Regions from separate parts of the Vreelandella lionensis genome, predicted to be linked through region 2. Evidence: predicted binding sites of a transcription regulator. Region 2 holds the regulator's gene; the other holds the start of a gene.

Region 1 (4,422 bases), on a different contig from region 2:
GCTATTTGGGGGCTAGCATTTAAGCCCGGCACCGATGATATGCGCGAAGCGCCCAGCCGAGCACTGATGGAAGCCCTGTGGGCAGCAGGCGCAAAGGTGCAAGCGTTCGACCCGGAAGCGATGGGTGAGTGCCGAAGGCTTTATGGCGAGCGTGACGACCTGATGCTCGCAGGCGATCGCATACAGGCAGTAAAAGGTGCAGATGCACTGGCCATCTGTACAGAGTGGAAAGAGTTTCGCACCGTTGACTTCACTTGGTTAGCAAGCCAGCTAAACAATAAATTAGTGGTAGATGGGCGTAATTTATATGCGCCCAGCGCGTTGAGTGAGGCGGGTGTTTGCTATGTGGGTGTCGGTAGAAAGTCTTAATAAACAGAAGTTTATAGCTTTGGTTTGCTGTTTCTGATAAATGGGTAAGCCCAGGGCTAATAAATTTGTTAAAGTTAATAGTCTCAATGCCGAATAAATAACTAATTAGCTAACTTGAATAATGGCTGCCGCAAAATCGGTAAGACGGCCGCACAACGCGAAAAAGGGACGGTACGCATGGCTTCCATTTCATCACTTGGTATCGGTTCAGGGCTGGACCTCAACGGCTTGCTAGATCAGTTGCAAGAAGCTGAGCGTGGCAAACTTGCGCCCATCGAGCAGCAACTGGAAACCCAGCAAACCAAAATCTCTGCCTACGGGCAGTTGCAAAGCGCCCTTTCCGAATTTCAAAACGCCGCAGAGGCACTTAACGACAGCGACCTCTACGAGAGCCTCTCTACTAATGTAGGGGGAGAAGCAATCACCGCCACGGCAGATGGCGAAGCGCAGCCCGGCAGCTACAACGTAACGGTTGAAACGCTAGCAACCCGCGGCACCTTAGCCTCTGAAGGCGTCACGGCTGTTGATGAAGCGCTCACTACAGCAGAACAAACGCTTACTTTTACCTTTGGTGAAGGGGCCACGCAAACCACAAAAGAAGTGACCATTGCGGCAGATAGCACTCTTGAAGATATGCGAGACGCCATCAATGCAGACGAAGATTCCGGTGTTAACGCCACCATTGTGTTCGATGGCACGGATTACCGGTTAGCACTTAGTTCAAGCGAAACAGGCGCGGATGCCTCAATTGCAGACTTCAGCTTCTCAGGTACTGCGCCGTTTGCTGCGGATACAACTAACACTCTTCAAACGGGTACTGACGCAGCACTGAATGTGAATGGCATCGCCATCACTAGCCCTACTAACCAGGTAGAAGGTGCCATTCAAGGCGTCACACTGAACCTTCAGGAAGAGGGGGATAGCACTGTGTCGGTAGAGCAAAACACCCTGGCAGTGCGTGAAGCGGTGACGGGCTTTGTAGATGCATACAACGACCTAAAAGGCACCATTGGCGACCTCACCAGCTTTAATGCTGAAACCGGTGCCGCAGGTGATCTGCTGGGCGATAACGCCGTGCGTACAGTGGAATCTCGATTGCGCAGCGTGCTTGGTAGCGGTATTGAAGGCCAATTTTCAATGCTTAGCGATATCGGCATTTCGCTACAGCGTGATGGCACGCTCGAAGTTGATAGCGGCAAACTAGACGACGCCATTGCCAATAACCAAGACGCTCTCTCGGCCTTTTTTGCAGGCGGTGCTGAGGACGACGGCATGGCAGGCCAACTGAATCAAACCGTTGAGCAGCTTTTGGGCTCGAATGGCGCTGTGTCAGGAGCGAAGTCGGGGGCTGAAAGTCGCATTGAGTCGCTAGGCGAACGTTATACCCGAATGGAGCAGTCCATCGAGCAAACCATTTCTCGCTACCGGACCCAGTTTGGCCAGCTGGATACGATGATCTCTCAAATGAACCAAACCAGCAGCTACCTCACCCAGCAGTTTGATGCGTTAGATGCACAGCTAGGACGAGAATAATACCAATTCTGTTTAGCTATCTCCAAAACGCCTGCGATAAGCAGGCGTTTTTATTAGGTTATTATACAGACGCCATTAAACGCCTGAAAAAGCGCTAAAGTCTTCCGTTGTTCCGTCGATAAAAATGTTATTAAATTTCAACAAGCACTCCGTACCTGACTAAGTGTTTTGGATGACTGTTGGTTTAGCCTTTTGCATTGAGGAACATCGGCATGGCGACAATAACCTCTCTAGGCGTTGGCTCTGGCTTGGACCTCACCGGCCTATTGGACCAGCTACAGGCAGCTGAGCGTGGCAAGCTTGAGCCCATTACGCTTCAAAAACAGCAGCAACAGGCGAAAATTTCCGCCTATGGCCAGCTGCAAACATCAATGAATGCTTTCCAAGACTCACTGGCGAAAATCAATGACTCGGCGCTTTATCAAAGCCTCTCTGCCAATGTGCGGGGCGATGCGATTAAGGCTACTGCCACCGCTGATGCACTGCCGGGTAGCTACCGTGTAGAGGTGTCGAAACTCGCGACGACAGGCTCTCTAGCATCTAGCAGAGTGACCACGAGTGATACCGATACTGCGCTGGATCTGCAGGGTGCCACCGCCATTCAGCTCACTTTTGGCAATAGCGATACGGTTAAAATCGATCTTGCTGCCGACAGCAGCCTGACCGACATTCGCGATGCCATTAACGCCAACAAAGACTCCGGCGTAAACGCCACCATTATTAACGATGGCACGGGCTACCGGCTGGCGCTTAGCTCTAAAACGACCGGCGCGGATGCCGCTATTGCCAGCTTTAGCTTTGTAGATGCAGCCGGAATCACGGTAACAGGCCCCTTTGCAGAAGATGCCGCCACCAAGCAAGCTGGTGAAGACGCCGCGCTAACGGTCAATGGCATTGCCATTAGCAGCGCTAAAAACCAGATCGAAGGCGCCATCCAGGGCGTTACCCTTAATTTAGCGGAACTTAGCATTGCCGATGGCGGAACTGCCACCAGCACGGTTAATGTAGAGCGCGATACGCTCAAGCAGCGCGAAGCGATTAGCGGTTTTGTAAAAGCGTTTAACGACCTAAAAGGCACCATTGGAAAACTCACCAGCTTTAATGGCGACAGCGAAACCGCCGGTGAATTGGTAGGCGACAGCACCGTGCGCACTATCGAAAGCCGCCTGCGTAGTGTGCTGACGGGCAGCGTAGCAGGGAGCGAGCTTTCCACGCTTAACCAGCTAGGCATTACCCTGCAACGAGATGGCACGCTGGAAGTAGATGACGATAAAATCAGCGACCTAGTCGCCAATAACCCCCAGGCACTCAGTGACTTTTTTGTGGGTAGCGACGGGGATGGCTTGGCCTCACAGCTCGACAGCACCGTAGAGCGAATGCTTGGCGATAACGGTGTAGTAAAGCTAGCGATTAGCGGTGCCGAAAGCCGTGTAAAAAGCCTGGATGAGCGCTATGAGCGCATGGAAAAAACCATCGAAGGCACCATTTCCCGCTACCGCACTCAGTTCGGCCAGCTAGATAGCATGATTGCCCAGATGAACAGCATGAGCTCCTACCTAACCCAGCAGTTTGAAGCATTGGACTACCAGCTAGGCCGTAAAAAGTAGCTAACGTCACGGTAGCCAATAACGTCGTAAGCGGCCTCAATGAGCGATAAGGTGAAAAGCTCGGGTAGAGGCCGCTTTAGCAGACGAAGGATTTCGGCACCCTTCTTAATGCGCCCCATATGATTGCAGGGCACAACAACGAAGCAACCTAACCCCTTCCAGCTACTCCCCCTCTCGGTACATGGCCGCCAAACTCTCTTCCGTGATGGGCTTACGCTTAGCATCCAAAATTTTGCCACCCAGCGCCGCCACCTCATGGGTAAAGGTAATTAAATCCTCCGGGTTGCGCGACACCTTCCGCGTGTTCAAAAAGCGGATCAAGATCGACACCCCCTGCACCGGCGTATGCTCCCCCTCTTTATGCTCTTTATGTAGCGGCGGCAGTTTACCCGGCGAGGTAGCGCTAGCCAGCATAATTGGGTAGCCCTGCGGCCCCGGCGGAAGGTGGAAGGCGCCTAGCTCCGCCTCGTAAAAGGCGTTTTTCGCAGTGAGCATTTCTCCCAGCGCTTGGTTAATGGCTTGGCTGGGCGCATCAAACATCACAAACAAACACTGCTGGGTCGGCTTTTTGCTCTGCTTGCTGGTTGTTTTAGGCTGGCTTTGATAGCTGGGGGTATCCGCCTGCTCTGCTGAGGGAGTAGATGAGGGAGTAGAGGCCTGCTGAGAGGAAGGCTCGGCCTTGCGTGGCGCAATCACCACCTTATAAAACAGCACAGCGCTTATTAGCCCTAACACAACAGCGATGCCGCCTAGTAGCAAAGGTAGGTAGGTTGTTGACATGGTGCGTCCTCTACTGCATTCGAATGAACGTACAATACCCCTCTACGATTAAAAATGCAGCGCCTTGATCAGCTATGTAGCGCTATGTTGGTCAGCGTTCACTAAAATTTACATAATTTTTTACTATTCGCCC
Region 2 (4,422 bases):
CCTACCCTGCCAGACGCTGAGGCGCTGGCTTGGCTAAACGCTCAGCATCTGACGTGGGTCAGCATGGTGCCCGCGAGCCAGCGGGTATACTGCCAGGGCGAGCGCTATACCCTGCGCTCCCTGTTCCAAGAAAGCACCTTAACCCATAGCGTGGGCATTCGTTTCCGCGGGCAAAGCATGCAGCTTTCCAGCGCCTATGTTGAAGCGCAGGACGTATCAGGTAACCCCGTATTGGCGTGGGTCGGTGAGGTAAGCGACCCTGAAAGCACTAAGCGAATCGTGCGCCGCTACTGGCTAACGCCTGCACGTTTGGGCAGCGATGTGTTAACGCTTTTAATCACTCAACTGCAGAGTGACGGACTGGCATCGCTCACCAAGCGTGCTTGGCAGCAGCTTAAAGAGGCCGACGGTGGTGATGTCAGCAGCGAGCTGCGCCTGCTGATGGCCAGCGGCGCGGCTGCAGTAGCTGGCCATCTAGATATCGTTGACGATGAGGACGCTCAGGCCCTGCGAGCCGATTTGCTGCGCTTGTTAGGAACCCAGCGCAAGCGGCGTGATACGGCACTGCTTGATGCATTAGTACACGTTCTGATGGCGCGCGATGCCATTCGTCAGCTAGGTAGCGTCAGTCGTGAGGGCGTGGTATGAGTGGCCAGGATCAGGCGGCTGGCCTGCGCAAATGGGCCGATTTACAGCGCCAGCAGCGCGGTGCTGATGAAGTCGGCCATAACGTGGAAAGTGACGAGACAGTGCCTGCCGCTCCCGTTAACGAAGAGGAAGCCGCCGCGTATACCCAGGAGGCTATGGCACCGACGGTAGCTGCTGCTGCCGAGCCTGCCACCGTGGCGCCTCCAAGACCGAAAAAAACGTTAGTGGTAGTAGGCTTACCTCATGCTGGCGCAGCGCAGGTGGACAAAGTGCGAGGTCGGCTGGGGCAATGGTCGGCCCTTGGGAGGCAATGGGCAGGTGACCCACAGGATTGGGATGTTCATATTGTCATGCCTGACAGCGCCTCGCTGACTGACTTAGCCGAGCGTTACTCACGCTGGGCGTTGTGGATCAACAGTGATGCTGACGCCTTTGCCACTATGTACCGAGTGTTGCGCCAATTACGCGAGCATGGCGGTCCGCAGCGTCTTCTAGCCCTTCATGAACCCCACCTGCCGCGCCAGGGGTTGCTGGATAATTTGGGCAATGCTTCCGCTCGTTATTTAGATATTGAGCTTCTGCTGCTGGCGCGCTAGCGGCGGGCCAGGGTGCATTTGTCGCTCAAGGGGAGAGTTATGCAGAGTTTGGCGAGTTGGGTAAGTAACGCTAAGCAGATGGCTATTGAGGCGTTGATAAAACCTGCAAAGTTGTTAACAGTAAGAAAAATGGGCTGTTTAGGGCTAGTAGCAGGGTTATGGTTTTTCGCGTTGAATACGCAGGCCGCAACCGGTAGTTGGAGCAGCCAAGTGCCTAGTGTGATGGTAGCAATGAGCGACCGTACCAGCAGCAGCCAGGCGATAACCCCGCCAGCGGGCGTCCCGCTGCGTAATGCTGCGCTGTCGCGAATTCAATGGCGCTTTGAGTCACCGCCGGGAACGCCTGTGAACGCTTGGCTATGTCATCCTGAACGCTGTGTTGCACTATCAGGCATGCGCGGTAGCACGACCGCTCTATCGGGAATGTTGGCGAGCGCACCGCTGTACTTTCGGTTTACGCTGCAGCCAGGGCAACGCCCTGTGCGAGTACAGGGGTTACAAGTGATCGTGAACTATCAGTAAAGGTTGTTAAGCCGCGAGGCACGAGGATGTATACAGCACAAGGCAGGATCAAACAGAGTGAGCTGTTAACTCAATACATGCCACTGGTGAGACGTCAGGCCTTAACGCTGCAGGTAAGGTTGCCCGCGAGTATTGAGCTGGATGATCTGATCCAGGCGGGTATGGTGGGCTTGTTAGAGGCATTAGGGCGCTTTGATGCTGCCCAGGGAGCAACATTTGCTACCTTTGCAAGCCAGCGCATCCGGGGCGCGATGATGGACGAGCTGCGCACTCGTGACTGGCTGCCCCGCAGCGTACGCCGCTCGGCACGGGCGGTAGATGATGCTGTGCGTCGTTTAGAGCAGCAGCTGGGGCGCCCCCCGGAAGAGGGGGAGATTGCCCGTGAACTGGAGATGCCGCTAAGTGATTACCAGCAACTGCTCAACGATACCAATAGCGGGCAATTATTGCCGTTCGAAGAGCTCATTGCGGATGGCGGCGAGCCTGCGGGGGACGACACTCACCGACAGCCGTTTGAACAATTATTGGATGAACAGCAGCGGCAAACGCTGATCGACGCCATTGAAGCACTGCCCGAGCGCGAGAAGCTGCTAATGGCGCTGTATTACCAAGAAGAGATGAATCTAAAAGAAGTGGGCGCTGTGCTCGGTGTCACCGAATCACGGGTTTCACAGCTTCACAGCCAGGCGGTGAGTCGGCTGCGTGCTCGCCTACATGAGACTAATTAACCCTCTCACTCACTAACCATAACCGGCGAGGAGCCGTTGATGAATCCATCTACGCTGATCGGTATATTTGCCAGCATGCTGCTGTTGGTAAGCGTTTTATTTTTTACCGCAGAGTCGCCCGAGAGCTTTATTAACCTCCCGGGGCTTGCCATTGTCATCACCGGTACGCTGGCGGCCACGTTTATCAGCTATCCGCTGAAAGAAGTGCTGCGTGTGGTGCGTCTGGTTGGTTTAGTTTTCCGCCGTGAAAACACCTATGTGCGAGATGACATCAATGAGTTGGTTTCCATGTCGCGCCTTTGGTTTAAGGGGGATGTTAGAGCGGTTGAGAAAGAACTGGAACATACCCGTAATCCGTTTTTGCGCACCGGTATTCAACTGGTCATTGCAAATACAAAAGAGGATGAAATCTTCGACATGCTGCGCTGGCGTATTGCGCGGCTGAAAGCCCGCGAGCATGCTGAAGCCCAAATTTTCCGCACCATGGCCACCTATGCACCGGCCTTTGGCATGATTGGTACTTTGGTAGGCTTGGTCAACATGCTCGAAGTGATGGACGCGGGTGACCTGGAAGTAATTGGGCCTCGGATGGCGGTGGCGCTATTGACTACCTTCTATGGCATCCTGTTGGCCAACTTGGTGTTTAAACCGATTGCCGTGAAGCTAGAGCGGCGTACGGAAGAGCGTCTTATCACTATGAACATGGTGCTGGAAGGCATTTCGCTAATTACCAAGCGCCGCCTGCCGTCGTTTATTGAAGAGACGCTTAATTCCTTCGTAGCGAATTACCACGACGAAATTCGTGACGCGAACGTTAAGCCTCGGCCCGATATGGGTTCCGCATTAAAAGGGTAGCGTCATGCTCGACCGCGATTCACGGCATGCTTTAGAGCTTCCCGCCGAAGTGGGAGAGAGTGACGAGAGCTGGCTGACCAGTTACCTGGATGTATTGACGCTGCTGATTACCCTGTTTGTACTGCTGTTGGCGCTTACGCCATCCGGCGGTGGCGAAGGGAGTGAAAGCAGTATCATGGATCCCTCGAATGCCGTTACGTCACTGCCATTGGCTAGCTTAGCCACAGGAATACTTCCCCGCCACGATGGCTTACATCCCCAAATGGCAGGGCTTGATATCCCTGGGGTGAGTGTCTCCCAGGGACAAGAGGGCGTTACGCTACGTATTGACGATAGCCTTTTATTTCCCAGTGGCAACGATGTACTAACGCCCCAGGGGCAAGTTGTGTTAGAACGGCTCTCTTCGGTGCTACAGACTTTTGATGGTCAAATTTCCATTGAGGGCCACACCGATAACGTGCCGATCGCGACCGCTCGGTTTCCGTCGAACTGGGAGCTTTCAGTGGGGCGGGCCATCGCAGTGGTACGCCAGTTAGAGCGGCAGGGTATTGCCATTTCACGTATGCGGGCCGTCGGCTATGCTGACACCCAACCCATGGAAAGTAACGCTACTGCGGAAGGACGAGCTGCCAACCGACGCGTTGAGCTGTTGCTGAAGCAACAGGTCGAGGGGTAAAGAGATATCTCGAGGCTATCTTCGTGTCGAAGCAACGTTCTCTACTTCAATCGTTTGGCGCTGTCATGGTGCTGGATGAAGAGTGTAGACACATTCAAGCGGTGAGTAACAATCTCACCCAACTGCTGGGCATGGCTGAGCCAGCACACCAGCCGCTGACGTTAGGCAGCGTGTTGGGCAAACGGCTAAGCCGTCGGCTAAGCAAGGAGCTCCAGGGGCAACAGCGGCTAGCGGGGCCATTAGCGTTTAGCCGTGGCGCTATTCGCTTTCAACTGCACGCTTACCGCACCGAGAGTAGCGTGATAGTGGAGATTGAGCCGTTGAACCCACTCGGCAAACGCCGCTTGTTGGGCACCGTCAACGAGCGGCTAATGCGCCTAGCGGAAGCCACCCAGCA

Evidence for each region. Region 2 encodes FliA, which starts transcription of late flagellar genes. Its sites were predicted from a motif close to CTAAAGTTNNNNNNNNNNCNGCCGATA; they were not measured.
Region 1: fliD (flagellar filament capping protein FliD) is a predicted target of FliA. The motif match lies at 1,997-2,023, and genes of this name have one in related genera.

The regions. Positions count from the first base shown of each region.
Region 1 covers NZ_JBITWC010000036.1:14,971-19,392, reverse strand. The annotation lists gene ACIGG6_RS17090 (UDP-glucose dehydrogenase family protein) at 1-369, shown strand, start outside; gene fliD (flagellar filament capping protein FliD) at 547-1,902, shown strand; gene fliD (flagellar filament capping protein FliD) at 2,115-3,509, shown strand; gene ACIGG6_RS17075 (hypothetical protein) at 3,672-4,289, opposite strand.
Region 2 covers NZ_JBITWC010000008.1:101,526-105,947, reverse strand. The annotation lists gene flhF (flagellar biosynthesis protein FlhF) at 1-648, shown strand, start outside; gene ACIGG6_RS06880 (hypothetical protein) at 645-1,244, shown strand; gene ACIGG6_RS06875 (flagellar protein FlhE) at 1,416-1,766, shown strand; gene ACIGG6_RS06870 (RNA polymerase sigma factor FliA) at 1,793-2,494, shown strand; gene ACIGG6_RS06865 (motility protein A) at 2,534-3,349, shown strand; gene ACIGG6_RS06860 (flagellar motor protein MotB) at 3,354-4,025, shown strand; gene ACIGG6_RS06855 (sensor domain-containing diguanylate cyclase) at 4,049-4,422, shown strand, end outside.